Regions from separate parts of the Streptomyces sp. NPDC051738 genome, predicted to be linked through region 2. Evidence: predicted binding sites of a transcription regulator. Region 2 holds the regulator's gene; the other holds the start of a gene.

Region 1 (14,643 bases), on a different contig from region 2:
ACGCCCGGCCCCGAACCGGCCGAGCCCGTCCCCTACTTCGCGCTGCCGATGCAGATCGAGCACGAGGGCCGCGTCCTGTCCTTCATCTCCTCCATCTCCACCTTCAACACCCCCATGGACGTGACCGTCGCCGAGCTGGCCATCGAGACGCTCCTCCCGGCCGACCCCGCGACGGTCAAGTACCTTCAGTCGCTGCTGCCCTGACGTGCTTTCAGCGCCGCGTACTGCAACCCGGCGAACCCTGCGACGGTGAGCGCCTGGAGCACGGTCCACACCGCACCGGCCGTGCTCGGCGACAGCCACACCGCGAGGCCGACCAGACTCAGCACGGTCCAGGCGAGGTTGGCCTCGATCACGGCCCGCACAGGGAACACGGCGGGGCGGGCACGGGAGGCGAGCAGGCCGACGGCGGCCGCGTACACGGTGAGGAAGGCGCCGAGCGCGAGCAGCAGCGTGGAGTCGACACCGAGGAAGCGGCCGAGCGGCCCGGAAACAGCAAGGTAGGCAAGCCCGTTCGCCCCGGTCACCACCGCGTCCAGGGCCAGAAAGCGGCGCAGCACGGTGTGCGGGTCGGAGGTCCGGGCGAGAGCGGCGAGCGAGGTGGCGGACATGGTGAATCACCCTCCGTCGAGGTCGAGTTGAGGCGGCGAGGCCGGATCCCGAGACGGAGTGCGCCGCCCCGGAACCCGGTGACTCAACGTTCTCGCGACCGGGCAAAGGGGTCGATTACCTGCCGGGTAATGACACCCCCCAGGGGCGCGGGGAACTGCGCGACCAGCCCCCACGAACCTGCACCCGGCACACAACAGTGACCACCCCACCGCTTCCCCGTAACATGGCGCCCGTACTTTCGGCGCGTAGGGGAGGCGTGGCGTGAGTGAGCGGCGACCCGCTCCCACCGTGGGCCAGGTGGTGCTCGGCAAGCGCCTCCAGGAGCTGCGCGAGTCAGCCGGGCTGGGACGCGACGAGGCAGCCCGCGTGCTGCACGTTGCCGCGGCGACCGTACGCCGGATGGAGACGGCCGAGGTCGCGCTGAAGATCCCGTACGTCCAGGTCCTGCTGGAGACGTACGGCGTACCGGAGGACGAGGCGGCGGCCTTCGTCGCCCTGGCCGAGGAGGCCAACCAGCCGGGCTGGTGGCAGCGGTTCCACGACGTGCTGCCGGACTGGTTCAGCCTGTACGTGAGCCTGGAGGGCGCCGCCCGCATCATCCGCTCCTACGAGCCGCACTTCGTGCCCGGCCTGCTGCAGAGCGAGGGCTACGCGCGTGCCGTGATGGAGGCCGGGACGATCGGGCAGGCGGGGCCGGAGACCATGGAGCGGCATGTGTCGCTGCGCATGGAGCGGCAGCGGCTGCTGGAGCGCCCCGACCCGCCGCACCTGTGGGTGATCATGGACGAGACGGTGCTGCGGCGCCCGGTGAGCGCCGACGGCGAGGTGATGCGCGAACAGCTGGACAAGCTCCTGGAGTTCGCCGAGCGCGACCGCGTCACGCTGCAGATCGCCGAGTTCGCCTCCGGCCCGCACCCGGGGACGTACGCGCCCTTCTCCCTGTTCCGCTTCGCCGAGCCGGAGCTGCCCGACATGGTCTACACGGAGTACCTCACCGGCGCCCTGTATCTCGACTCCCGCAGTGAGGTCGCCGCGCACCTGGAGGTCCTGGACCACATGTCGACGGCCGCGGCGTCGGCCGAGCGCACGAAGAAGATCCTGCGAGAGTGCCGCGAGGCCGTCTGACCGGCGTACGGCAACCTTTCCGCCCACGGCCGACGACCTGTCCACGACCGCGGACGAGCACAGCGGACGAGCACAGCGGATGAGCACCGCAGACGAGCACCGCAGACAAGGACCGAGGAGAACACACCGCATGACCGGATCCGATGCCGTACCCGCCCGTATCGACACCAGCCGGCCGCATCCGGCCCGGGTGTACGACTGGTGGCTGGGAGGCAAGGACAACTACCCGGTGGACGAGGAGCTGGCCCGCAGGATCCTCGCCGTGGACGGCACGGTCCTGCGCGGGGCGCGCGCCAACCGGCGTTTCATGCAGCGGGCCGTACGCACCGCCGCCGAGGCCGGGATACGCCAGTTCCTGGACATCGGCACGGGCATCCCCACCGAGCCGAACCTGCACCAGGTGGCGCAGGGCGTCGCTCCGGAGGCCAGGGTCGTGTACGCGGACAACGACCCGATCGTGCTGCGGCACGCGCAGGCCCTGCTGCACGGCACCCCGGAGGGCAGCACCACCTACGTGCACGCCGACGTCCGGGACGTCGACAACTTGCTGAGCCGGGCCGGCGACTCCCTGGACTTCGACCGTCCGGTCGCGCTGTCGCTCGTCGCGCTGACCCACTACTTGGGCGACGACCCCGACGGCGACGACGTGTACGGCATGCTGAAGAAGTACGTCGCCGTGCTCGCCCCCGGCAGCTACGTGATCCTCTCCCAGGTCACCCCGGACCTCAGCCCGGAGGCCATCGAGCAGGCGGCGAACCACTTCCGGCGCAGCGGCACCCCCTTCTACCCCCGGTCCCTGGCCGAGTTCTCCCGTTTCTTCGACGGCCTGGAACTGCTCGGGCCCGGCGTCATCCCCGTCTACGGCTGGCGTCCGGAGCAGGTGGACGTGGCGGCGCAGGCCGAGGGCATCGTGCCGGTGTACGCGGGGGTCGCCCGCAAGCCCTGATCCACCCGCGTGCCGTGCGGCGGTACCCGTACGGGTGCCGTGAACAGGTGCCTTCCCGCGCTCCGCCCTAGGTTCGGGACCAGGGCAAGCCAAGGGAGCGCCTGTGACCGACACGCAGATACCGCCCGCCGCGCCCGCGGAACCGGGCGCGGCGCTGCTGAAGGCCGGGAGGTTCTTCCGGCCGGGCACGGCCGCGCCCGATCTGCACAGCGTCGCGCTGACCGGCGGGCGCGAGGCGGACGCCTTCTACCGGGACCGTTGGAGCCACGACAAGGTCGTGAACTCCACGCACGGCGTGAACTGCACGGGCTCCTGCCGCTGGAAGGTGTACGTCAAGGACGGCATCATCACCTGGGAGACCCAGCAGACCGACTATCCGAGCGTCGGCCCCGACCGCCCCGAGTACGAGCCCCGCGGCTGCCCGCGCGGCGCCGCCTTCTCCTGGTACACCTACTCCCCCACCCGGGTGCGCTACCCGTACGTCCGCGGTGTGCTCCTGGAGATGTACCGGGAGGCGAAACAGCACCTGGGGGATCCCGTCCTGGCCTGGGCGGACATCCAGAACGACCCCGAGCGCCGCCGCCGCTACCAGCGGGCGCGCGGCAAGGGCGGTCTGGTGCGGGCGAGTTGGGACGAGGCGGTCGAGCTGGTCGCCGCGGCCCACGTCCACACCATCAAGACATACGGCCCCGACCGCGTCGCCGGCTTCTCGCCCATCCCCGCGATGTCGATGGTGTCGCACGCGGCGGGCGCCCGCTTCCACTCCCTCATCGGCGCCCCGATGCTCTCCTTCTACGACTGGTACGCCGATCTGCCCGTCGCCTCCCCGCAGGTCTTCGGCGACCAGACCGACGTACCGGAGTCGGGCGACTGGTGGGACGCGGCGTATCTGATGATGTGGGGCTCGAACGTCCCGGTGACCCGCACGCCCGACGCGCACTGGATGGCGGAGGCCCGCTACCGGGGCCAGAAGGTCGTGGTCGTCGCCCCCGACTACGCCGACAACGCCAAGTTCGCCGACGAGTGGCTGCACCCGCACCCCGGCACGGACGGCGCGCTGGCCCTCGCGATGGGCCACGTCATCCTCAAGGAGTTCTTCGTCGACCGCGAGACACCGTTCTTCGCGGACTATGTACGGCAGTTCACCGACCTGCCCTTCCTGGTCACGCTGGAGGAGCGGGACGGCGCCCACGTCCCCGCGAAGTTCCTGCGCGCCTCGGACCTGGGGCAGGCGGGCGAGGGCGCCGAGTGGAAGACGGTCGTGCTGGACGAGGTGTCGGGCCGCGCGGTCGCCCCGAACGGCTCCCTCGGCTTCCGCTGGACCGAGTCGGGAAAGGGCCGGTGGAACCTCCAACTCGGCGACATCCGGCCCCAGTTGAGCATCTACGGCAGTGAGGTCTCGGCTGGTGTCGAGGTGCTGCTGCCCCGCTTCGACACCGAGGGCGGGACGCACGGGCAGGGGCGCGGGGCCGTCGTACGGCGTGGTGTTCCGGCGGTGAAGCTGGGCGGTGCGGGCGGGCCGCTGGTGACGACGGTCTTCGATCTGCTGCTCGCGCAGTACGGGGTGGCGCGGCCGGGGCTGCCGGGCCGCTGGCCGGTGTCGTACGACGACGCCGACGCGCCCGGCACGCCCGCCTGGCAGTCGGCGCACACATCCGTTCCGGCGGCCAAGTGCGCACGGATTGCGAGGGAGTTCGCCCGGACGGCCGAGCGGTCGAAGGGCCGCTGCATGATCCTGATGGGCGCCGGCACCAACCACTGGTTCCACTCCGAGACGATCTACCGCGCCTTCCTCGCCCTGCTCCAGCTGACCGGCTGCCAGGGCCGCAACGGCGGCGGCTGGGCGCACTACGTGGGCCAGGAGAAGTGCCGTCCGGTGACCGGCTGGGCGACGCTCGCGGCGGCGTCGGACTGGTCGCGACCGCCGCGTCAGATGATCGGCACGGCGTACTGGTTCCTCAACACCGACCAGTGGCGCTACGACCGGTTCACGGCCGACGTGCTCGCCTCGCCGCTCGGTTCGGGGCGGTTCCGGGGGATGACGGGGGCTGACTGCCTCGCGCTGTCGGCGCGTGCGGGGTGGATGCCGTCGTACCCGACCTTCGACCGCAATCCGCTGGAGCTCGGCGAGGTGTTCGGCGATCCGGTGGCGCGGGCGGTGGCCGAACTGCGCACGGGCAGCCTGAAGTTCGCCTGCGACGACCCGGACGCGCCGGAGAACTGGCCGCGGGTGCTGACGCTGTGGCGGGCCAACCTGCTGGGCTCGTCGGCGAAGGGCGCCGAGTACTTCACCCGGCATCTGCTGGGCACGCACTCGTCGCTCCAGGCCGAGGAGGCTCCCGAGGACGTACGGCCGCGTGAGGTGACCTGGCACGAGGAGGCGCCCGAGGGCAAGCTCGACCTGCTGCTGTCGCTGGACTTCCGGCAGACGTCGTCCACGCTGCTGTCGGACGTCGTGCTGCCCGCCGCGACCTGGTACGAGAAGCACGACCTGTCCAGCACGGACATGCACCCGTTCGTCCACTCCTTCACCCCGGCCGTGGATCCGCCGTGGCAGGCCCGCACCGACTTCGACGCGTTCAAGGCGCTGGCCGAGCGGCTCAGCGAGCTGGCCGTCGACCATCTCGGTGTACGGAAGGACCTGGTGGCGACGCCGCTCCAGCACGACACCCCGGGCGAGATGGCCCAGCCGGGCGGGGTCGTCCTGGACTGGAAGCGGGGGGAATGCGCTCCCGTGCCCGGGCGGACCATGCCGAACCTGACCGTCGTGGAGCGGGACTACACGGCGATCGGCGCCAAGTTCGCCGCACTCGGGCCGCTGGTGGAGCAACTCGGCCTGCCCGCCAAGGGCATCACCCTGAAGCCGGACGAGGAGGTCGAGGACCTTCGGCACCTGAACGGCGAGACACCCGACGGCCGCCCCTGCCTCGATACGGCCGTGAAGGCGGCGAACACCATCCTCGCCCTGTCCGGCACGACCAACGGCCGCCTCGCCACCCAGGGTTTCCGCACCCTTGAGGCCCGGACCGGGCAGGAGATGGCGCACCTGGCGGCCGAGCACGAGGGCAGGCGGATCACGTACGCGGACACGCAGGCCGCGCCGGTACCGGTGATCACCTCGCCGGAGTGGTCGGGCAGCGAGTCGGGCGGCCGGCGCTACACGGCCTTCACCCTCAACACCGAGCACCTCAAGCCCTGGCACACCCTCACCGGCCGCCAGCACTTCTTCCTCGACCACGACTGGATCCACGAGCTGGGCGAGGCGCTCCCGGTCTACCGGCCGCCGCTGGACATGAACAAGCTGTTCGGCGAACCGCGCCTGGGACCGGACGGGCAACGGGAGGTGACGGTCCGTTACCTCACCCCGCACAGCAAGTGGTCCATCCACTCCGAGTACCAGGACAACCTGTTCATGCTGGCCCTCTCCCGAGGCGGCCAGAACATCTGGATGTCCCCGCAGGACGCCGACGCGATCGGCGTCGTCGACAACGACTGGATCGAGGCGGTCAACCGCAACGGCGTGGTCGTCGCCCGTGCCGTCGTCTCGCACCGTATGCCGCCCGGCACGGTCTACATGCACCACGCGCAGGAACGCACGGTCGCCGTCCCGAAGTCGGAGACCACCGGCAAGCGCGGCGGCATCCACAACTCGCTCACCCGGCTGATCCTCAAGCCGTCCCATCTCGTCGGCGGGTACGCCCAGCTCTCCTGGGCGTTCAACTACCTGGGCCCGACGGGGAATCAGCGCGACGAGGTGACGGTGATCCGCCGCCGCAGCAGCCAGGAGGTCGAGTACTGATGCGCCCCATGGCCCAGATCGCGATGGTGATGAACCTCGACAAGTGCATCGGCTGCCACACCTGCTCGGTCACGTGCAAGCAGGCGTGGACCAACCGGCGCGGCATGGAGTACGTCTGGTTCAACAACGTCGAGACCCGCCCCGGACAGGGCTACCCCCGCCGCTACGAGGACCAGGAGCGCTGGCGCGGCGGCTGGGAGCTGAACCGGCGCGGGGCCCTGAAGCTGAAGGCGGGCGGCCGGTTCCGCAAGCTCGCCGGGATCTTCTCCAACCCCGAACTCCCGGAGATCAAGGACTACTACGAGCCCTGGACGTACGACTACAAGAACCTCACCGACGCCCCGCTCGGCGACGACTACCCGGTGGCCCGGCCGATCTCACAGCTCGACGGCAAGCCGATGAAGATCGAGTGGTCGGCGAACTGGGACGACAACCTCGCGGGCGCCACGGCCTACGGCGACTTCGACCCGATGGTCGAGCGGGCGCGCAGACAGGCCTCGGACAAGGTGCGGTTCGAGTTCGAGCAGAGCTTCATGTTCTATCTGCCGCGCATCTGCGAGCACTGCCTCAACCCGTCCTGCGTGGCGTCGTGCCCGTCGGGGGCGATGTACAAGCGGGCGGAGGACGGCATCGTCCTCGTCGACCAGGACCGGTGCCGGGGCTGGCGGATGTGCGTGACCGGATGCCCGTACAAGAAGGTCTACTTCAACCACAGCACCGGCAAGGCCGAGAAGTGCACGATGTGCTACCCACGCGTCGAGGTCGGCCTGCCGACGGTCTGCTCGGAGACGTGCGTGGGCCGGCTGCGCTATCTCGGGGTGATGCTGTACGACGCCGACAAGGTGACGGCCGCCGCCTCGGTCCGGGACGAACAGGCCCTGTACCAGGCCCAGTTGGATGTCTTCCTCGACCCCGAGGACAGCGGCGTGCGGCGGGCGTGCGAGGAGGCGGGCATCCCGTACGACTGGCTGGAGGCGGCCCGCCGCTCCCCCGTGCACGCGCTGATCAGCAAGTACCGGGTGGCGCTCCCGCTGCATCCGGAGTACCGGACGATGCCGATGGTCTGGTACATCCCGCCGCTCTCCCCGGTGGTGGACGCGCTGTCGGAGACCGGGCACGACGGCGAGGACGCGGGGAACCTGTTCGGCGCGATCGACAGCCTGCGCATCCCGCTGGAGTACCTGGCGGAACTGTTCACGGCCGGTGACATCGGCCCGGTGCGGTCCTCGCTGGAGAAACTCGCCGCGATGCGCGCCCACATGCGGGCGATCAACCTCGGCGAGGAGCCGGATCCCTCGGTGCCGGCCGCCGTGGGCATGGGGACCTTCGAGATCGAGGAGATGTACCGGCTGCTGGCGATCGCCAAGTACGAGGACCGGTATGTGATTCCGACGGCCGCCGTCGGGGATGCCCGGCGGCTGGAGGAGTCGGCGCTCCCGCAGGGGTGCAGCCTCGACTACGCCGGCGGGCCCGGCATGGGCGGCAGCGGACCCTTCGGCCAGGACTCGGGCCGCAAGATGCTGCCGCTGGTGTCGGTGGAGAACTTCCACGCCCTGCGCGGACGGCAGACCTCCGACGGCACCACCGACACAGTTCCCACGGCCGACACAGTTCCCACGACCGACACCGAGGAGGCCTGATGCCCTCCTTCGAGGTGCTCTACCAGGCGGCCGCGCTCTGCCTGACCTACCCCGACGACGACTTCCGCGCCCGCCTGCCGCTCCTGCGCGAAGCCGCCCCCCAGCTACGGGAGTTCACCGACCACGCGGCGGTCACGCCCCCGCGGGACCTCGCCGCGCACTACGTCGAGGTCTTCGACTTCAGGAACCGCCACAGCCTGTACCTGAGCTGGTGGAGCGACGGGGACACCCGGCGGCGCGGCATGTCGCTGCTCCGCTTCAAGGACCTCTACCGCGCGCACGGCCTGGAGTTCACCTGCGAGGAGTTGCCCGACTTCCTGCCCGCGGTCCTGGAGTTCGCGGCCCGCACCGGCAGCACCGAACTGCTGCTGGAACACCGGGACGCCCTGGAACAGCTCCGCTCCCGGCTCACCGACTTCGGGACACCGTACGCGTCCGTCCTGGACGCCGTATGCGCCACACTGCCGACCGCACACTCGGGGGTGCGCTCATGACCACACTCCTCTGGGGCGTCCTGCCGTACGTCACCTTCGCCCTGCTCGTCGCCGGCCTCGTCTGGCGTTACCGCTACGACAAGTTCGGCTGGACCACACGCTCCTCCCAGGTCTACGAGTCGAAGCTGCTGAACATCGCCTCGCCCGCCTTCCACTACGGCATCCTGTTCGTGCTGGCCGGCCACCTCGTCGGGCTCTTCATCCCCGAGTCGTGGACTCAGGCCGCGGGCGTGAGCGAGCACACCTACCACCTCTTCTCCCTCTACGGCGGCACGGCGGCCGGCGTGCTCGCGGTCGGCGGGATCGGACTGCTGATCTACCGCCGGCGCACCAACGCCCCCGTGTTCCGGGCGACGACCGCCAACGACAAGGTCATGTACGTCGTGCTGCTCGCGGCGATCGTGATGGGCATGGTCGCCAAGCTGGCCCACGCCGGCGGCGACGGCTACGACTACCGCCAGTCCATCGCTCCCTGGGCCCGCAGCCTGTTCACCCTCCAGCCGGACATCGACCGTATGGCGGGTGTGCCGGTGCTGTACGAGGTGCACGCGGTGATCGGCATGGTGCTGATCGCGCTGGTGCCGTACACGCGGCTGGTGCACATGTTCAGCGCGCCGGTGCAGTACCTGTTCCGGCCGTATGTGGTGTACCGCAGCCGCGACCCCGAGCAGTTGGGGCCGCGGCCGGAGAAGCGGGGCTGGGAGCGGGCGGGGTCCTAGGCGGCCCCTCCCTTCTGCTCCTTGTCGTCGTCGACGATCTCGGCGTCCACCACGCCCTCCTCGTCGGACGTGTGGGACGTGTCGGATGTACGCGCGCTCTGGTCCTCGGCCGCTGAACCGGCCGAGGCGGACGCGTACATGGCCTGGCCCATCTGCTGGCTGACCGTGGCCAGCTTCTCGATCCCCGTGCGCAGGGCGTTCGTCTCGGCGTTCCGCTCCAGTTGCTCCTTGAGGTCCGCGATCGCCGACTCGACCTCCGACCTCGTGTCCGCCGGGACCTTACCCTCGCTGTCGGGGTTGTCGCGGAGGAACTTCTCGGTCTGGTAGACGAGTTGTTCGGCCTGGTTCCGGGTCTCGGCCGCCTCACGGCGGTTGCGGTCCTCCTCGGCGTACTGCTCGGCGTCCCGCATCATGCGGTCGATGTCGTCCTTGGGGAGGGCCGAGCCGCCGGTGACCGTCATCTTCTGTTCCCGACCGGTGGCCAGGTCCTTGGCGGAGACGTGCATGATGCCGTTGGCGTCGATGTCGAACGCGACCTCGATCTGCGGGACCCCGCGCGGCGCCGGCGGCAGCCCGGTGAGGTCGAAGACGCCGAGCTTCTTGTTGTACGCGGCGATCTCGCGTTCGCCCTGGTAGACCTGGATGCCGACGGAGGGCTGGTTGTCGGTGGCGGTGGTGAAGATCTCCGAACGCCGGGTGGGAATGGTCGTGTTGCGTTCGATGAGCTTCGTCATGATGCCGCCCTTGGTCTCGATGCCGAGGGACAGCGGGGTGACGTCGAGCAGCAGGACGTCCTTGACGTCGCCGCGGATGACACCGGCCTGGAGGGCGGCGCCGACGGCCACGACCTCGTCGGGGTTGACGCCCTTGTGCGGGTCCTTGCCGGTGAGTTCCTTCACGAGGTCGGTGACGGCGGGCATCCGCGTGGAGCCGCCGACGAGGATGACGTGGTCGACCGCGGAGAGCTTGATGCCGGCGTCCTTGACCGCCTGGTGGAAGGGGGTCTTGCAGCGGTCGAGGAGATCGGCGGTGAGCTCCTGGAACTGGGCGCGGGTGAGCTTCTCGTCGAGGTGGAGGGGGCCCTCGGCGGAGGCGGTGATGTAGGGCAGGTTGATCGTCGTCTCGGAGGAGCTGGACAGCTCGATCTTGGCCTTCTCGGCGCCCTCGCGCAGCCGCTGCAGCGCCATCTTGTCGTTGCCGAGGTCGATGCCGTTCTGCCCCTTGAACTTCTTGACGAGGTACTCGACGACCCGCTGGTCCCAGTCGTCGCCGCCGAGGTGCGTGTCGCCGTTGGTGGCCTTGACCTCGATGACGCCCTCGCCGATCTCCAGCAGGGAGACGTCGAAGGTGCCGCCGCCGAGGTCGAAGACCAGCACGGTCTGCTCCTCACCCCGGTCCAGGCCATAGGCGAGGGCGGCGGCCGTGGGCTCATTGATGATCCGCAGCACCTTCACGCCCGCGATCTCCCCGGCCTCCTTGGTGGCCTGCCGCTGGGCGTCGTCGAAGTAGGCAGGGACAGTGATCACCGCGTCGGTGACGTCCTCACCGAGATAGGCCTCGGCGTCCCGCTTCAGCTTCTGCAGCACCCGGGCCGACAGCTCCTGGGCCCGGTAGCGGGTGCCGTCGATGTCGCCCTGATCGGGGAAGCGCCAGGGGCCGTCGCCCATGTGCCGCTTCATGGAGCGGGCGGTGCGCTCGACGTTCGTCACCGCCTGCCGCTTGGCCACCTCCCCCACGAGCACCTCGCCGTTCTTGGCGAAGGCGACGACCGACGGTGTGGTCCTGGCCCCCTCCGCGTTGGCGACCACAGTGGGTTCGCCGCCCTCCAGGACGGCGACCACCGAGTTCGTGGTCCCGAGATCGATCCCGACCGCGCGTGCCATCGTTGTCCCCTTCCGCCAGGGCACCCCTTTGAACTCCAGCACAAAACTTGAGTGAGTTCTTGTCAATGGGACGGGTGACCAAGCGGACGGTCACCAAACGGGGACTGAGCGCTCGCTCAGCGGCTGAGGGTCGGTCCGAAGGGCCACCCTTCAGGGGCGCGGGGCTGTGTCGATATGCGGCTCCGCCGCGTGGGCGCGACAAGCCACGACGGCGCCGCAGACGCCACACAGCCCTTCCCGGCACCCCCGTGGGCGACCCGCTACGCCAACTTCGCCGACAGCGTGATCGTCGTCCCTGTCAGCGCCTGACTGACCGGACAGTTCTTCTTGGCGTCCTCCGCGGCAGCGACGAACGCCTCGTCGTCGATCCCCGGCACCGTCCCCTCCACGGTGAGGTGAATCCCAGTGATCCCCTCACCCGGCTGGAAGTTCACGTCCGCCGAGGTGACCAGCTTGGTGGGCGGCGTACCGGCACCGTTCAGGGCGTGCGACAGCGCCATGGAGAAGCAGCTGGAGTGCGCGGCGGCGATCAGCTCCTCGGGGCTGGTCTTGCCGTTCGCGTCCTGGGAGCGCGAGGCCCACGTCACCGGCTGCGCCTCGATGGCACCGGAAGAGTCGAAGTTGACGACACCGTTGCCCTCGAGCAGGTTGCCTTCCCAGACGGTGTGTGCGGAGCGCGTGGTTGCCACGATTCTTCCTTTCGGATGGGGGCCCGTTCTCCTGGGCCCGTGTCCCCATCCGATCACACTCCGGCTCAACTCACGCGGAAGACCGGCCCACGCGGGGTGAACGGCAGGCGACGGCCTTGCGGAATCAGGTACGCGTGCTCGCGCCGCACCCGCAGGACGTCGCACCAGCCGTCCGTGATGACCAGGACGGGCGCGCCCGGCGGGAAGTCGTCGGCGCGGTGGAGGAGGTCGATCCCGGGCTGCAGGACCGTACCGCCCCGGCCGTGCACCCGCACCCGCCCGGCGATGTCCGTCACCGGCACATACCCCGCGTCGTGCGGCCCCGCGTCGCAGAACACCACCCGCGCCGCCGGTACGTCCCGGGCTTCGGCGTAGGAGGCGATGGCGCCGAGCGCCTTGCCGAGGAGCACGCGGTTCATGGACCCGGAGGTGTCCAGGACGACGCCGAAGGTGCAGCGGGCGATCTCCTCGGGCGGGAAGTAGCGGCCCGCGCGCGGGATGTCGGGGGTCGACGCCTGGCGGCGCGCAGGACGGGCGTACGTCCGCACCGGCTCAGGGCGTGGCACGAACTCGTCGAACCAGCGGGCCAGTCGGGCGTCCCACGGGAGCGGCGGATGGCTGAGCGCGCGGATCTCCTCGACCAGGCCGCCGGGCAGGAAGCCGCGCTCCTGCTGCTGGTGCAGGTCGAGGCCCTGGCACAGGCCCCGGCGGTAGAACTCGTCGAGGTCGACGAAGTCGCCGGGCGCGCTGAGCGGGGCGCCCAGCACATCGCCGAGGCCCTTGCCGCGCAGGGTGGCCAGCCGGCGCATCCGGCGCAGGTCGCCGACGATCCGGTCGTACACCTCCTCGGCGGACAGGCCGCTGAACTGCGCGTCGTACAGCAGTCCTTGGGGCATCTCGCCGACCTGCATCTCGCGCAGCCAGCCGTTGATGACGTAGTCGCAGGCGACGTTGAAGAGGTAGGGGTCGCGGGTGCCGCAGCGGTCGCCGTGGCGCAGGGCGGCGTGCAGCATCTCGTGGGCGAGGATGAAGCGCCACTCCTCGTCTTCGAACGTCCGCAGCGGGTTGATGTAGATCTCGCCGGCCTCGGCGTTGACCGCGGCGACGGCGATGCCGTGCGCGCGGGCCAGTTCGGCGTCGGCGACCAGCTTGATGCCGGCCGCGATGCCGCCGAGCAGGGGGTAGGAGGTGATGAACCACTCCAACGCCCACTGCCAGGGCCGCTTCTTGACCGGTTCGCCGTCCATGGAGTCGCGGCGGCCGCCCGCCATGTCCATCGCGGTGGAGACGGTGCGGGTCAGCGCGGTGGCGAAGGCCAGTTGGTGATCCGGGGGCGACCCGAACCATCCCGTCCACTCCACGAGCAGCAGGTCGGGCTCGGCGCCCGCCGTGCCGCAGCGCTCGTACGCGGCCGGGATGCCGTCGCGCCGCCAGCGCGCGGCGAGCTGCTCCTCGTCGCCGTCCGGGTAGGTCAGGGGCAAGTGGTCCGGGGCCCGCCCGACCGGGAAGGTGAGCAGGAATCGGTTGACGACGACGCAGCGGGCGGCGAGTTCGGCGCGGTCGGGCTGCGCGGGCCTGCCCTTCTTGGAAGGGACGTGACCGAAGCCCAGGTGCAGGACGGCGTGCGCGATGGCCCAGGCCCAGGTGGCCGGTTCGGCGATGCAATCGGGGTGGGCGTGCAGGTCGCCGTCGGAGTCGACGCGGACGAGGCCGTCGTGGGGTGCCTGCTCGCAGTCCTCCAGACGGCAGACGGCGAACTCGACCGCCGCCAACGCCGGGTTGGCCTTCACCAGCGCCATCCCCTCGGCGAAGGCCTCCGCCGCGAGGTCCCGCTTCTTCTTCCCCTTCCCCTTGCCGTTGCCCTTGTCCTGGGTGCGGCTCATCGGCGCGCCTCCACCAGCCGGGGCATGTCACGCGCCGCCTCCACCAGGAACCAGGACGGCAGCACCGGATTGCCGTCGGCGTCGGAGGCGATGACGCTCTGGGCGACCTCGACGGAGATCTCCGCGAGCTGTACCAGCAGCGACTTGGCGCGGTACGCGGTCTGCCGGCCGCTCGCCGACATGTGGTCCTTGCTGACCGGCAGTTCCTTGATCAGGCGCCCGCGGAAGGACTCGGCGAGGTAGTAGAGCAGGTCGCGGTCCTCCACACGGTGCGGCCAGCGGGCGTCGCCCTTGATGATCGCCTCGATGCCGAACTGGCTGCGCACGATCTTGACGTAGCCGCAGAACGCGGTGGCGTGCGTCGGCGTCAGCGTGCCGTGCGCCAGTACCTTCAGCGTCTCCTCGTCGAGGTCACGGCCGAAGGAGTGCAGCGCGTCGGAGAGCATGTGCCAGGAGCGGGGCGTGGAGAACGGCTCCTCGGTCTTCGGTGGCTTGGACCACAGGTGGTCGGGGCGGTCGGTGAGGTGGTCCAGGATCCACGGGTGGATGCCGTTGTTCGCGGCCCAGGTCAGCCAGTCCTTGGCGGAGGCCTCCAGGTGGACGTGGGTGAGGCGGTTGACCAGCGCGGACGCGATGGGGCGGGCGAGGGCGTTGTCGGTGGCACGGTTCCCGGCGCCGATGACGATGGACCCCTTGGGCAGCTCGTAGTTGCCGATACGGCGGTCCAGGATCAGCGAGTAGAACGCCTTCTGCACATCCGGTGTGGCCGCGTTCAGCTCGTCCAGGAACAGGCAGTACGGCTCGTCGCGGGCGATCGCCTCCGGCGGGCAGAAGACCGAGCGCCCGTCGCGGA
Region 2 (14,643 bases):
TGCCAGGCCACACCCATGTTGGTGTTCAGCGAGACCACGATCATCCAGATGAACGAGGTGCTGATCTTCACCATCGCGGTGAAGTAGATCAGCGTCTGGAGGGTGGCGACGCTCAGGCCCTTGAAGGCCAGGACCAGCGGGTACGAGGCGAAGTACGCGGCCTCGTAGTGCTCCACGTGGTGGATCGCGCCCTCCAGGCCGCGCAGCACGTAGATCGCGAGGCCGATGGTGAGGATGACGTACTCGACGAAGTACGCCTGACCGGACTTCGAGCCCGCGAAGCGGGACTTGCGGCCGGCCCGGGAGGGCAGGCTCAGCAGGCGGATCACGATGAGCACCGCGATGCCCAGGATCGTCATCACGCCGATGAACTCGATGTACAGCTCGAACGGCAGGAACCCGCCGATGACCGGCAGCGTCCAGTCGGCCTGGAAGAGCTGGCCGAACGCCTGCGCCAGGGTCGGCGGCAGGGTCAGGAAGCCGACCGCCACGAACCAGTGGGCGAAGCCGACGATGCCCCAGCGGTTCATCCGGGTGTGGCCCAGGAACTCGCGTACCAGCGTCACACTGCGCGCGTAGGGGTTGTCGGTCCGGCTGCCGGCCGGAACCGGCTGGCCGAGTTTGAAGTACCGGACGAACTGGCCGATGGCGCGTGCTAGCAGCGCAACGCCGACCACGGTCAGTACCAGCGACACGATGATCGCGGCGAGTTGCATTTCGGGGCTCCTCGGGCCTGCGAGGGGTCAGATATTACTAAGCGGTAACTTATGCAGTCCGTCTGAGACTACCCCCATCTTCCGTCGCACTGTAGCCAGGTGCGGGGTGATCTGAGTCGCTGAGGGTTGCCTTAAGATCCGAACGTGTTATTCGTCTCAAAAAGGGATATACGGCACTAACCTAGCTCCGTGCTGTACGGGATCGCCGCCGCCACCGCCGCCCTTCTCCTCGCCGCCTTCCTGTCGGCGCTGTTCCGGCTGCCCGCGCTGCGCCTCGGCATCATCGACCGTCGGCGGCAGCGGCCCCTGCCGTTGTTCGGCGGTCTGGCCGTCGTCCTCGCCACCTGCCTGGTCGTGGCCGGCTGGGAGTGGGCGGGGGTCGCCCCGCTGGGCCCCGAGATCCGGCGGCTGCTGATCGCCGCGGGCGCCGTCGCCCTGCTCGGGCTGGTCGCCGACGTGCGGCGGGTGAAGGCGCGGTTCCTGGTCGGCGGTACGGCCGTGGCGGCGGCCTGCGTGGTGCCGTACGGCGAGACGGGGTTCTGGCTGGGGGTGCCGGCCGTCGGTCTGATCGTCCTCGTCACCGTCGGTTTCAAGGCGCTCGACCATGCGGACGGGCTGGCCGGCACCGTCGGGGTCGTCACCGCCTTCGGTGTCGGTGTGCTCGCGGCGGCCGAGGTGATGGACGAACTCGCCGTGCTGCTCAGCGTGCTGGCCGCCGCGCTGACCGGGTTCCTCATGCACAACTGGCCGCCCGCGCGGATCGGGTTCGGGTCGTGCGGGTCCCTGTTCGTCGGGTTCGTGGTGGCGGCCTCGGCCGTGATGACCCGGGCCGGACGCGATCCGGTGTCGAGCGTGGGCATCCTCTACTCGCTCACCGCCCTCGCCACCGCCGACGTGCTCCTTGTGACGCTGTCCCGCCGGCTGGCCGGGCGGCCACTGCTGCGCGGTGGCCCGGATCACCTGGCCCACCGACTGCGCCGCCTCGGCCTCACCCCGCCGGGCGCGGCCGTCCTGCTGGGGGTCGCCGCCTTCGCCGGGGTGCTCGTCGGGGTTCTCGTGCACATGGGATGGCTCGCGGTGTCCGGGTTGTACTGGGTGGCGGCGGTCGCCCTCATCGCCGTACTCGGACTGCTGCGGATCAAGGTCTACGGGCCTCGGCGTCAACCCTATTTCCCCGTAGGGGATACCACGCGGACGTCCACTCACGTCACATCTACGCAGGTCAGAGCCCAGTTGCGTGTAAGGAACGGATAAGAGTTGAGCGGGGTCGACTCACCTCTGTTGACCGGGTGCCAGGCGTCATGCACACTTGAGTCCGTTCCACTCAAGTCAGCTGGAGGAATCAACCATGGCACGTGCGGTCGGCATCGACCTGGGCACGACTAACTCCGTCGTCAGCGTTCTCGAAGGCGGCGAGCCCACCGTCATCACCAACGCCGAGGGTGCCAGGACCACGCCGTCCGTCGTCGCCTTCGCCAAGAACGGCGAGGTGCTCGTCGGCGAGGTGGCCAAGCGCCAGGCGGTCACCAACGTGGACCGGACCATCCGTTCCGTGAAGCGCCACATGGGCACCGACTGGAAGATGGAGCTCGACGGGAAGCCCTTCAACCCGCAGCAGATCTCCGCCTTCATCCTCCAGAAGCTGAAGCGGGACGCCGAGTCCTACCTGGGCGAGAAGGTGACCGACGCGGTCATCACCGTCCCGGCGTACTTCAACGACTCCGAGCGCCAGGCCACGAAGGAGGCCGGCGAGATCGCCGGTCTGAACGTCCTGCGCATCGTCAACGAGCCCACCGCGGCCGCGCTCGCGTACGGCCTCGACAAGGACGACCAGACGATCCTCGTCTTCGACCTCGGTGGCGGCACCTTCGACGTGTCCCTGCTGGAGATCGGTGACGGCGTCGTCGAGGTGAAGGCCACCAACGGTGACAACCACCTCGGTGGTGACGACTGGGACCAGCGCGTCGTCGACTACCTGGTCAAGCAGTTCGCCAGCGGCCACGGCGTGGACCTCGGCAAGGACAAGATGGCCCTCCAGCGCCTCCGCGAGGCCGCCGAGAAGGCCAAGATCGAGCTGTCCTCCTCCACCGAGACCTCGATCAACCTGCCGTACATCACCGCCTCCGCCGAGGGCCCGCTGCACCTGGACGAGAAGCTCACCCGGGCTCAGTTCCAGCAGCTGACGGCCGACCTGCTGGAGCGCTGCAAGACCCCGTTCTTCAACGTGATGAAGGACGCCAACGTCTCCATCAACGAGATCGACCACGTCGTCCTCGTCGGTGGCTCCACCCGGATGCCCGCCGTCGCCGAGCTCGTGCGCGAGCTGACCGGCGGCAAGGACGCCAACAAGGGCGTCAACCCGGACGAGGTCGTCGCCATCGGCGCCGCCCTGCAGGCCGGTGTCCTCAAGGGTGAGGTCAAGGACGTCCTGCTCCTCGACGTGACCCCGCTGTCCCTCGGTATCGAGACCAAGGGCGGCATCATGACCAAGCTCATCGAGCGCAACACCACGATCCCGACCAAGCGGTCCGAGATCTTCACGACGGCCGAGGACAACCAGCCGTCCGTGCAGATCCAGGTCTACCAGGGCGAGCGCGAGATCGCGGCGTACAACAAGAAGCTCGGGATGTTCGAGCTGACCGGTCTGCCGCCGGCCCCGCGCGGTGTCCCGCAGATCGAGGTCGCCTTCGACATCGACGCCAACGGCATCATGCACGTCACGGCCAAGGACCTCGGCACGGGCAAGGAGCAGAAGATGACCGTCACCGGTGGCTCCTCGCTGCCGAAGGACGAGGTCAACCGGATGCGCGAAGAGGCCGAGAAGTACGCGGAGGAGGACCACGCCCGCCGCGAGGCCGCCGAGACCCGCAACCAGGGCGAGCAGCTCGTCTACCAGACGGAGAAGTTCCTCAAGGACAACGAGGACAAGGTCCCCGGTGAGGTCAAGACCGAGGTCGAGGCCGCCGTCGAGGAGCTGAAGACCGCGCTCAAGGGCGAGGACACCGCCGAGATCCGCACCGCCACCGAGAAGGTCGCCGCGGTCTCGCAGAAGGTGGGCCAGGCCATGTACGCCGACGCCCAGGCCGCTGCCGGTCCGGAGGGTGCCGCCGGTGGTCCGGAGGGCGCCGCCCCGGGTGGCAAGGCCGCTGACGACGACGTCGTCGACGCCGAGATCGTGGACGACGAGCGCAAGGACGGGGCCGCGTAATGACGGAGGAGACCCCGGGCTTCGAGGAGAGGCCCGACGTCCCCTCCGGCGCGACCCCTGACGACGCCGAGTCGAAGGCCGCAACCCCGCCGAACGGCGAGGGGGCGGCCCCGGCCGGGGACGGAGCAGCAGACGCGGGCCTGGTGGCCCAGCTGGATCAGGTGCGTACGGCGCTCGGTGAGCGCACGGCGGACCTCCAGCGGCTCCAGGCCGAGTACCAGAACTACCGCCGCCGTGTGGAGCGGGACCGGATCACGGTCAAGGAGATCGCCATTGCGAACCTCCTGACCGAGCTCCTGCCCGTGATCGACGACATCGGCCGCGCGCGGGAACACGGCGAACTCGTCGGCGGATTCAAGTCCGTCGCGGAGTCGCTGGAGACCGTCGCGGCGAAGATGGGCCTGCAGGCCTTCGGCAAGGAGGGCGAGCCCTTCGACCCGACGATCCACGAGGCCCTGATGCACTCCTACGCTCCGGACGTCACCGAGACGACCTGCGTCGCGATCCTCCAGCCGGGGTATCGCATCGGCGAGCGCACCATCCGCCCCGCGCGGGTGGCCGTCGCCGAGCCCCAGCCGGGCGCGCAGACCGTCAAGGCGGAGGAGGCGACCGAGGCGGCCGGCGACGACAAGGAGAACGGTGGCCCGGACGAGGGCTGACGTTGAACTGACGGAAAACCCGATCAGGGAGGAGGGACGTCGGGGATGAGCACCAAGGACTTCATCGAGAAGGACTTCTACAAGGTCCTCGGCGTCCCCAAGGACGCCACCGAAGCCGAGATCAAGAAGGCGTACCGCAAGCTCGCCCGCGAGAACCACCCGGACGCCAACAAGGGCAACGCCAAGGCGGAGGAGCGCTTCAAGGAGATCTCCGAGGCGAACGACGTCCTCGGCGACCCCAAGAAGCGCAAGGAGTACGACGAGGCTCGCGCCCTCTTCGGCAACGGCGGCTTCCGCCCGGGGCCGGGCGGCGCGGGCGGCTCCTTCAACTTCGACCTGGGCGACCTCTTCGGAGGCGGCGCCCAGGGCCAAGGGGGTTCCGGCGGCTTCGGCGGCGGAATCGGGGACGTCTTCGGGGGCCTGTTCAACCGCGGCGGCACGGGTCCGGGTACCCGCACCCAGCCCCGGCGCGGCCAGGACATCGACACCGAGGTCACCCTCAGCTTCACCGAGGCGATCGAGGGAGCGACGGTCCCGCTGCGGATGTCCTCGCAGTCGCCCTGCAAGGCCTGCGCAGGTACCGGCGACAAGAACGGCACGCCCAGGGTGTGCCCGACCTGTGTCGGCACCGGCCAGGTGGCCCGGGGTTCGGGCGGCGGCTTCTCGCTGACCGACCCCTGCCCGGACTGCAAGGGGCGCGGCCTGATGGCCGAGCACCCGTGCCTGGAGTGCAAGGGCAGCGGCCGCGCGAAGTCGTCCCGGACCATGCAGGTCCGCATCCCGGCCGGGGTGTCGGACGGCCAGCGCATCCGGCTGCGCGGCAAGGGAGCGCCCGGCGAACGCGGCGGCCCGGCGGGCGATCTGTACGTCACCGTGCACGTCGACGCGCACCCGGTGTTCGGCCGCAAGGACGACAACCTCACGGTCACCGTCCCCGTGACGTTCACGGAGGCGGCGCTCGGCGGCGAGGTCAGGGTCCCCACCCTGGGCGGACCGCCGGTCACCCTGAAACTGCCGCCCGGCACGCCCAACGGCCGTACGATGCGGGCGCGGGGCAAGGGCGCGGTCCGCAAGGACGGCACCCGCGGCGACCTCCTGGTCACCGTCGAGGTGAGTGTTCCGAAGGACCTGACGGGGAAGGCTCGTGACGCACTGGAGGCGTATCGCGAGGCGACCGCGGACGAGGACCCGCGGGCGGAGCTGTTCCAGGCCGCGAAGGGAGCATGAGTCAGATGGACGGTCGTCGACGCAACCCGTATGAACTGACCGAGGAGACCCCGGTCTACGTCATCTCGGTGGCGGCCCAGCTCTCCGGGCTGCACCCGCAGACGCTGCGTCAGTACGACCGTCTGGGCCTGGTGTCCCCGGACCGCACCGCCGGCCGGGGCCGGCGCTACTCGGCCCGCGACATCGAACTGCTGCGTACCGTCCAGCAGTTGTCGCAGGACGAGGGCATCAACCTGGCCGGCATCAAGCGCATCATCGAACTGGAGAACCAGGTCGCCGCGCTGCAGTCCCGGGTCGCGGAACTGCAGGGCGCCCTGGACGGCGCGGCGGCGGCGATGCAGCAGCGTGAGGCGGCGGTGCACGCGTCGTACCGCCGTGATCTGGTGCCGTATCAGGAGGTCCAGCAGACCAGCGCGTTGGTGGTCTGGCGGCCGAAGAAGGCCAAGGACTAGACAGCCGTACACGTGACGGGGCCCGGAGGTTCGACCGAACCTCCGGGCCCCGCTTCATGTGCCGGTCGGATGCCGACGTCGGTCAGCGGCCGACGAAGAACTCCAGCGAGGAGCTCTGGGCACCCTGACGCCCGTAGGCGTCCACGGCGTACACGGTGACCATGCACGGGCCGTTGTAGGGCGGCGTCCAGGAGAGGGCACCCGTCGTCGACAGTTGGGTGCCGCTGGATCCGCAGGCGCCGTCGATCTCCCAGGAGTACCCCTTCAGCACCCGTCCTTCGTCGCCCGGGCCGGCCTTGGCGGTGACCTGGATGGCGGCCCGCGCGGGAATCCCCGTCGAGACCAGCGTCAGCCGCGGCGCGGCCGGGCCGGTCGCGGTGGCGGGGGTGAGCCGGTCGACGGTGAGCTGGTCGGAGGGCGCCGACTCGGCAGCCGTGCCGTCCACGGCGGCGACGTAGTAGAACGCCTTGCCCGCCGGAGCGCCGCGGTCGTCCCAGCCGTTGCCGAGCGTGGTGCCGAGGGCGGTCCAGGCGCCGTCGGTGCGGCGGTAGACGCGGAACTGGCCGGAGCCCTCGGCCGCGTCCCAGTGGAGCTCGGTCCGGTCGTCGTGGCGGACAGCGGTGAGCCCGGTCGGGGCGGGTGTGCCGCTGGGCTCGGGCCGCGTGACCGTCACCGGGGCGGAGACCGGGGAGACGTTCATGGCGCCGTCGACCGCGTGCACCCGGTACGTGTAGGCGGTCCCTGTCGCGGCGGTGAAGTCCGTGTAGGACGTGCCGAGCAGCGTCTCGGGCCCGTCCGGGTCCTGCTGCCCGTCGGGCGCGCCCCACACCTCGTAGTGGTGGACGTCCGGTGCGGAAGAGGGCTGCCAGGTGAGCGTGTTGCCCGCGGTGGTGCCCGTCGCCGTGAGGCCGGTGACCTGGCCCGGGGCGGTGCGGTCGACGGTGGTGACGGCCTTCTCCGCCGTGCCCGTCGACTCGTTGCCGGCCTTGTCGTAGGCGCGTACCTGGTAGTAGTACGTCGCGCCGGTCACCGGCAGGGTGGCGTCCGTGTACGTCGTGGAGGTGGTCGTCGCGAGCGGTGTGCTGCCGAACGGCGTGCCCTTCAGCCGCCGGTAGACGCGGTACCCCGCGAGGTCCATCTCCTTGTTCTTCGCCCAGGTCGCCTTCGCCTTGCCGGTCGCCGCGTCGTACGACACCGAAGGCGCCGTCGGGGCAAGGGGCTTGACCTTGTCGACGGCGGCGGAGGTGCGCGGCGTGTAGCCGAACTTGACGTTCGCCGTGCCGGTCCAGTGGGCGAAGTCGACGCGGAGGGTGTGCTTGTCGGCCGGGATCGTGACGTTGACGGTCTTCCTGACCGTCGTGGACACGTTCTTCCAGAGGTCGATCCTGAGCTTGCCGTCCAGGTAGACGCGGATGCCGTCCTGGGCGGAGGCGGAGAAGGAGAAGGGTCCGCCGGAGCCGAAGTCGCGGGTCAGGGTCCAGCGGACGGAGAACCTGTCCTTCGGGAGGCCCGAGGCCGGGGCGCCGGTGCCCCAGTTCTGGTCGATGGCGGTGTCGCAGTCGGTCTTCTTGGCGGTGCCCGAAAGGGTGGTGTTCGCGAAGAACTGCCGCTTGAAGACGGGCGATGCGCAGGTCACTGCGGCGGAGGCGGGCGCGACGGTGGCCGTGAGGAGGCCGCCCGCGGTCACGAGCACGACCGTCGCCGCGGTCGCGGCGGTCGTGCGTCTGGCTGGGTTCATCGGGTCCTTCGGTCTGTTCGGCGACGGTGATCATCACCGTCGCCGAACAGGACTCGCCGGGGCCGGAATTGGTTGTACGACCATTGGCTGTACGGCCATGGGTTGTGCGGCCATGGGTTGTACGACGGCCACTGGGCGGGACGTCAGCCGGGGATCATGTCGCCGGCCATCTCCGTCGCGATCATCCACCAGGGCCGGGCGCCCGTGCCGAAAGCGGCGGCGAGCGCGTAGCCGAGGGCCGCGTCCAGGGGCTCCGGCTCGGCGTCCTCGCGCCACTCGGCGAGCACGCGTCCGTCGCCGTCCGAGGAGAAGTCGCCGATGTGCCGCCCGTCCCGCAGCAGGCGGCTGCCCGGGACGGAGTCCGGCACCAGGCGCCAGACGCGGCCCTCGTGGCGGACGTCGACGCGGTACGAGCGACGGCTCAGCCGACCCTTGGCGGGGGCGAGGACGACCTCCTCGCCGTCCACGGTCAGCGTGAGCCGGCTCCCGTCCCGGGTGCCGACCGGGACGTGCTCCTCGGCCTCGGCCCCTTCCGCGCGGCGCAGTTCGATCCGGGGCACCGACTCGCCCTCGACGATGACCTCGCCCAGCCCGGTGTCGAGCCGGACCGCTATCGCGCCGAACCGGTCGTCCTCGTGCTCGTGCTCGTCCTCGTGCTCGTCGTGCCGGTCCGTGGTCGCGGGTGCCGGGTTCTTGGGCATCAGGTCTTCCTTCGCTGTATCGCCTCGTGCTGATCATGGTCGCGCACGCGGCCGCCGGTTCGGCGGGCCGTGCGGCTGGCCGGGTTCGTTCGGTCCTCTGATCGAGAGCCGGACGGTGTCGCGCACGTGCCCCGACTGCGACTCGCGTGGAATGGAGTGCTTGTGCTGATCTTGGTCGACTCGTCGACCAAGGTTCGGTGGAGGGGGTGTAATGGGCGTTTGGAGGCAGTCCGTCATGTCTTCACATGCTCAGCGGAGCGTGGCGTTGCGCACTCGTTAAGTGATTCCGCTTGACGCTGAGGGGCGACGACGCGTTGGCTTTTCAGACACCTGGGCGCAATGGCGCGTCCGTGTCCCGAAGGCACCAGAAGTGAGCTCCTCTATGCGTCCCATGCGCCCCCTGCGTCGTACCGCCACCGCCGTGGCCGCCGCATCCACGATGACCCTCTCGCTGGCCGCGTGCGGGGCTCTGGGCGTCACCGGGGACAGCAGCGAGGCGAGCCCGACCAAGGGGAACGACGTCACCGTGGGGCTGCTGCTGCCGGAGACGGCGAACACGCGCTACGACAAGTTCGACTTCCCCATCATCAGGAACAAGGTCCTGGAGCTCACCGACAAGCAGGGCAGGGTCGACTACCAGAACGCGGACGCGGACGCGTCCAAGCAGGCGGACCAGCTGCAGCAGATGATCGACGACCAGGTCGACGTGATCCTGCTGGACGCCGTCGACTCGCACGCCATCGCCGACGGCGTGCAGAAGGCCAAGGACGCCGGCATCCCGGTCATCGCCTACGACCGCCTGGCCGAGGGCCCCATCGACGCCTACGTGTCCTTCGACAACGAACTGGTCGGCGAGGTCCAGGCGCGCACGCTGCTTGAGGCCATGGGGGAGGTCGACTCCTCCGACAAGATCGTCATGATGAACGGCTCGCCCACCGACCCGAACGCCAAGCAGTTCAAGGCGGGCGCCCTCTCCGAGCTCAACGGCACGGTGGACATCGCCAAGTCGTACGACACCAAGGACTGGAAGCCGGAGAACGCCCAGGCCAACATGGCCGAGGCGATCAAGGCGATCGGCGTGAACAACATCAAGGGCGTCTACTCCGCCAACGACGGCATGGCCGCCGGCGTCATCAAGGCCCTGGAGGCCGCGGGCGTGTCCGAGCTGCCGCCGATCACCGGGCAGGACGCCGAACTGGACGGCGTCCAGCGGATCGTGAGCGGCGAGCAGTTCATGAGCGTGTACAAGTCGTACCCGCAGGAGGCCGAGAGCGCCGCGCAGATGGCCGTGGCCAAGGTCCAGGGCAAGGACATCCAGTTCGACTCCCTCACCCAGGACCGGGTCGACAGCCCGACCGACAAGGACATCCCGTCCCTGCTGGTCCCCGTGGTCGCGCTGACCAGGGACAACATCAAGAAGACCGTCCTCGCCGACGGGATCTACGAGCTGTCCGAGATCTGCACGGCCGAGTACAAGGCCGGCTGCGCGGCGATCGGGCTCAGCAAGTAGCGCTCGGCGGACACGGCCTCAGGCAGGGGCCCGTCTGTCTGATTACGGCTTCAGGAAGGGGCCCGTCGGTCTTCCGACGGGCCCCTGCTTCTGCCCGTTCACACCACCCGCGTGAACTCCACCGTCACCTCCGGCGGACCACCCGGTACACCCCGGTAGATGCCCTTGTGCGGCGTGACGTCGTCGTAGTCGCGCCCCCGGCCCACCACCACATGGGACTCGTCGGCCCGGGTCCGGTTCGTGGGGTCGTAGCCGCACCAGTCGCCCGCCCAGTACTCGATCCAGGCGTGGCTCTGCCCGGCCACCGGACGGTGCGGTTCCGCCTCCCGCTCGGGGTGCAGATAGCCGGAGACGTACCGCGTCGGCAGCCCCAGCCCGCGCAGCAGGGCGATGGTGACGTGGGCGATGTCCTGGCAGACACCCGCGCCCTGCTCCCAGGCCTCTGCGGCGGAGGTGTTCACCCCCGTCGCGCCGGGCAGATACGACACCCGGTCCGCGACCAGCGACGACACGGCGACCGCCGTCCCGTGCGGGTCGAGGCCGGCCGCCGCCTCCCGCGCCTTGGCGATCAGCCCGTCCGGGACCGTCGTACGCGCCGTAGTGTCCGCGAACTCCAACAGGCGGGAGTTCGCCGTCCGTTCGGCCACCTCCGCCCACCCGGGCGCCTCGGGGAGCGGGCCCGGCGGATGGGTCTCGACCAGGCTGGAGGCGGTGATGGTGAGGTCGGCGTGCGGGTCCATCAGGTCGAAGCCGGTGACCTGGGTGCCCCAGTAGTCCCAGTACGCCCAGGTGGTCGCCGCCGGGCTGATGGTGACCCGGGCGTCCAGGGTGGTCTGGCTGGGCAGCGTCAGCGGGGTCATGCGGACCTCGTTGTGCGAGGACGCGGCGGGCTGGGCGTACGGGACACGCGTGACGTGCTTGATACGGAGGCGGCGCGACGCGGTGGGGTCCGCGGTCAGGGGAGCCGTGGTCATGGTCACGCTCCTTCCTGGGCCCACTCGACGGGCCCCTGGTACGGGAAGAACCGGTCGGCCACGGCGTCCATCGAGGCCATGCACGCCTGCTGCAAGTCCCTCAGCAGTGCGGGCAGTTGCTCCTCCAGGGCGTGCGTGTCCAGGTATTCGAGGCGGGTGCGCATCCGGCCGATCGGGCGGCGCGCGGGGTCCTGGCGGGGGCGGCCCAGCGCGGTGAGGCACTCCTCGGCCGTGGTCAGGGCGTGCAGTGCCGAGCGCGGGAACTCGCGGTCGAGGAGGAGGAACTCGGCGACGCGCGGGGTGTCGCCGAAACCGCCGTACACGCGCGCGTACGCCTCGTCCGCGCCGGACGCGCTCAGCAGGGTCGGCCAGTCGGGCGCGTGGGCGGCGTCCAGCACCCGCACCGACAGCAGCCGTACGGTCATGTCCACCCGCTCAAGGCTGCGGCCCAGCACGACGAAACGCCAGCTGTCGTCCCGGCTCATGGTCGAGTCGGCAAGACCGAAGAACAGCGCCGCGCGCCTGCGCACCAGCTCCAGATAGGCGTACGGCCCCGTGCGCCTCGCGGCCAGTCGCTGGTCGGCCAGCGCGTGCCAGGTGGAGTTCAGGCACTCCCACATCTCCGACGAGACGGCCTCGCGGGCACTGCGCGCGTTCAGCCGGGCGGCGCCCAGCGCGCCCTCGATGGAGCCGGTGGAGCGGGCGTCGAAGGCCAGCTGGTCGAGCACCTGCTGCATGTCCACGGGCTCGCCGCCCGCGTCCATGCCGAGGATCGCGTACAGCGACCGGCAGGCCACGTCCTCGTCGCGCCAGGGGTCCTCCAGCATGCGGTGCAGATAGGCGTCGAGGATGCGGCCCGTGGCGTCGGCGCGCTCGACATACCGCCCGGTCCAGGTCAGCGCCTCGGCGATGCGGGAGAGGATCACGTCGTTCACTGCTGCGCCCCTTCCTGTACGACGGTGGGGGTGCCGTCGGGTCCGAGCTGACGCGGGGCGACGTCGGGCAGTACGGCTGCCGGCGCCGCCGGTCGTTCCGCCGGGCCCTCCGCGAGCACCCAGGTGTCCTTGGAGCCGCCGCCCTGACTGGAGTTGACGATGAGGTTGCCCTCCTGGAGAGCGACCCGGGTGAGGCCGCCGGGCAGCACCCAGACATCGTTGCCGTCGTTGACGGCGAAGGGCCGCAGGTCGATGTGGCGCGGTGCCATCCGCTCGCCCGAGAGGGTGGGGGAGGTGGACAGGGCGACCGGCCGCTGGGCGATGAAGCCGCGCGGATCGTCGATGACGGCTTTGCGAGTGCGTTCGATGGTGTCCCGATCGGCCTTGGGGCCGATCACGATGCCCTGCCCGCCGGCGCCGTCGACGGGCTTGACGACGAGCTGCTCGATCTGGTCGAGGACGGCCTCCAACTGGCCTGGCTCGTCGGGCCGGTAGGACTCGACGTTGGGGAGGATCGGTTCCTCGCCGAGGTAGTACCGGATGAGGTCCGGTACGTAGGTGTAGAGGAGCTTGTCGTCGGCGATGCCGTTGCCCACGGCGTTCGCGAGTGTGACGTTGCCCGCCATGGCCGCGCCCATGACGCCCGGGCAGCCGATCACCGAGTCGGGGCGGAAGTGGAGGGGGTCGAGGAAGTCGTCGTCCAGCCGCCGGTATACGACGTGGACGGGCACCTCGCCGCGCGTCGTCCGCATCCAGACCCGGTTGCCGCGGCAGACGAGGTCGTGCCCCTCGACGAGCTGCACGCCCATCAGCCGGGCCAGCAGGGCGTGTTCGAAGTAGGCGGCGTTGCTGGGCCCGGGGGTCAGGACGACCACGCGCGGGTCCTCGATGCCGTCGGGAGCGGCCGCACGCAGGGCGGCGAGCAGTTTCTGCGTGTACCCGTCGACGGGCAGGACGTGCTGCTCGGCGAAGAGGGAGGGGAAGATCCGGGTCATGGCGCGCCGGTTCTCGATGACGTACGAAACCCCGCTGGGCACGCGGACGTTGTCCTCCAGCACCCGGAAGTCCCCGGCCTCGTCCCGGACGAGGTCGATGCCGGCGACATGGATGCGGACCCCGCCCGGTGGTTCGATCCCGTGGGCGGCTCTGTGGAAGTGCGGGGAGTTGAGCAGCAGCCGCCAGGGCACGACGCCGTCCTCGAAGGCGCGGGCGTGCCCGTAGGCGTCGGCGAGGTAGGCCTCCAGGGCCCTGACCCGTTGGCTCACCCCGCGTTGTATGAGATCCCATTCGAGGGCGTCGAGGATGCGGGGCACGAGGTCCAGCGGCCAGGGCCGCTCCTCGCCCGCGAAGGCGTAGGTCACGCCCCGGTCGGTGAACGCCCGGGCCATCTGGTCGGCCCGGAACCTGAGTTCACTCGGCTCGATCGGCTGAAGCGCAGCCAGCACCGGCTCATAGGCGGTCCTGACCTCACCCGGCCGCTCAAACATCTCGTCCCACGCGTCGGCCAACGCGTACGCGTCAAATATGTCCGCCATGGCCTGACGTTAAGTGCGGGGTGTAACACGGTGATCTCTGGGGGATTTCCGGGAGGTGGCACGCGGAGGGGAGGCGTCCGGGTCGCCGGGAGCGGTCGGCTTCACCGCCGGGGGTGAACGGCGGCGGCTTTGCTGCGCACACCGCAAAGGCTGGGAAGAGACCATCAGCTTGTTGCAACTCGACCGGCGGAGGCCCGGAGATAGCGGGGCGTACCGGTGGTTTACGGCGCCCGTCCCGGCGCAAGCCGTGTTGCGGAGCACGGCCGGTCCGCGCATAGTTGCGCTGCGGAAGCGCGAGCGAACCGTAGGCCCGTGGGCTGTGCACGGCGGTCCCCTAGACCAGGGCCACGCCCTGTAGAGGCGCCCCGGCAGGGGTGCCGGCACCGCGCACCGGAGCGGCGGGCCGGCGAGAGAGGCGAGAACCGGGGGTGGATGGGCGATGGCCGGGCACGGGACGGAGGGGCATCCACACGGTGCCGACCGGCTGTGCGACGCCGGGGATCGCGTGTATTCCCGGGCCATACGGCGTGGCCGGGTGCCGCGCCGGGACGCGGAGCAGGTGCCCTGCCTGCTGGAGCTGGCGCTGCTGCACCCCGACCCCGACGACATGGACTGGCTGGTCCCGACGTCCCCGCAGGAGGTCATGACGCGGCTGCTGCGCGGGGTGTACGACGAGGTCAGCGCGAGCCAGCGACGGGTGGGCTCGGCGGTGGCGGCCTTCGAGTGGTACGCCGGGCTCGGTCCCCAGCCGCCGCAGGCGTCCGGCGCGGAGGGCACGGCGATCCGTGTGCTGGACGGCCCCTCCCGCATCCAGGCGGCCCTGGACGCGGCGACGGAGGCGTGCACGACTCAGGTGCTGACCGTGCAGCCCGGCGGCATCCGACCCGAGCACGAGCTGACGGAGGGCCTGCACCGGGCGCTGGCGCTGCGCGGGCGGGGCGTGCGGATGCGCGACCTGTACACGCATGTGGCCCGGCACGGCCAGGGC

What was found. Region 2 encodes HspR, which represses chaperone genes until heat shock. Its sites were predicted from a motif close to TTGAGNNNNNNNNNCTCAA; they were not measured.
Region 1: a site for HspR is predicted at 11,266-11,284, ahead of dnaK (molecular chaperone DnaK). Genes of this name have one in related genera too.

What each region holds. Positions count from the first base shown of each region.
Region 1 covers NZ_JBITCM010000003.1:323,207-337,849, forward strand. Annotated here, with positions in the region: gene ACIA8X_RS09280 (helix-turn-helix domain-containing protein) at 1-204, shown strand, start outside; gene ACIA8X_RS09285 (hypothetical protein) at 186-611, opposite strand; gene ACIA8X_RS09290 (helix-turn-helix domain-containing protein) at 874-1,737, shown strand; gene ACIA8X_RS09295 (SAM-dependent methyltransferase) at 1,868-2,683, shown strand; gene ACIA8X_RS09300 (nitrate reductase subunit alpha) at 2,787-6,482, shown strand; gene narH (nitrate reductase subunit beta) at 6,482-8,122, shown strand; gene narJ (nitrate reductase molybdenum cofactor assembly chaperone) at 8,122-8,616, shown strand; gene narI (respiratory nitrate reductase subunit gamma) at 8,613-9,335, shown strand; gene dnaK (molecular chaperone DnaK) at 9,332-11,218, opposite strand; gene ACIA8X_RS09325 (OsmC family protein) at 11,479-11,907, opposite strand; gene ACIA8X_RS09330 (hypothetical protein) at 11,973-13,790, opposite strand; gene ACIA8X_RS09335 (ATP-binding protein) at 13,787-14,643, opposite strand, start outside.
Region 2 covers NZ_JBITCM010000001.1:409,355-423,997, reverse strand. Annotated here, with positions in the region: gene ACIA8X_RS01825 ((Fe-S)-binding protein) at 1-716, opposite strand, end outside; gene ACIA8X_RS01820 (MraY family glycosyltransferase) at 906-1,970, shown strand; gene dnaK (molecular chaperone DnaK) at 2,065-3,924, shown strand; gene grpE (nucleotide exchange factor GrpE) at 3,924-4,583, shown strand; gene dnaJ (molecular chaperone DnaJ) at 4,629-5,810, shown strand; gene ACIA8X_RS01800 (heat shock protein transcriptional repressor HspR) at 5,816-6,262, shown strand; gene ACIA8X_RS01795 (fibronectin type III domain-containing protein) at 6,345-8,000, opposite strand; gene ACIA8X_RS01790 (hypothetical protein) at 8,144-8,701, opposite strand; gene ACIA8X_RS01785 (sugar ABC transporter substrate-binding protein) at 9,093-10,211, shown strand; gene ACIA8X_RS01780 (transglutaminase domain-containing protein) at 10,310-11,185, opposite strand; gene ACIA8X_RS01775 (alpha-E domain-containing protein) at 11,188-12,120, opposite strand; gene ACIA8X_RS01770 (circularly permuted type 2 ATP-grasp protein) at 12,117-13,655, opposite strand; gene ACIA8X_RS01765 (LuxR C-terminal-related transcriptional regulator) at 14,095-14,643, shown strand, end outside.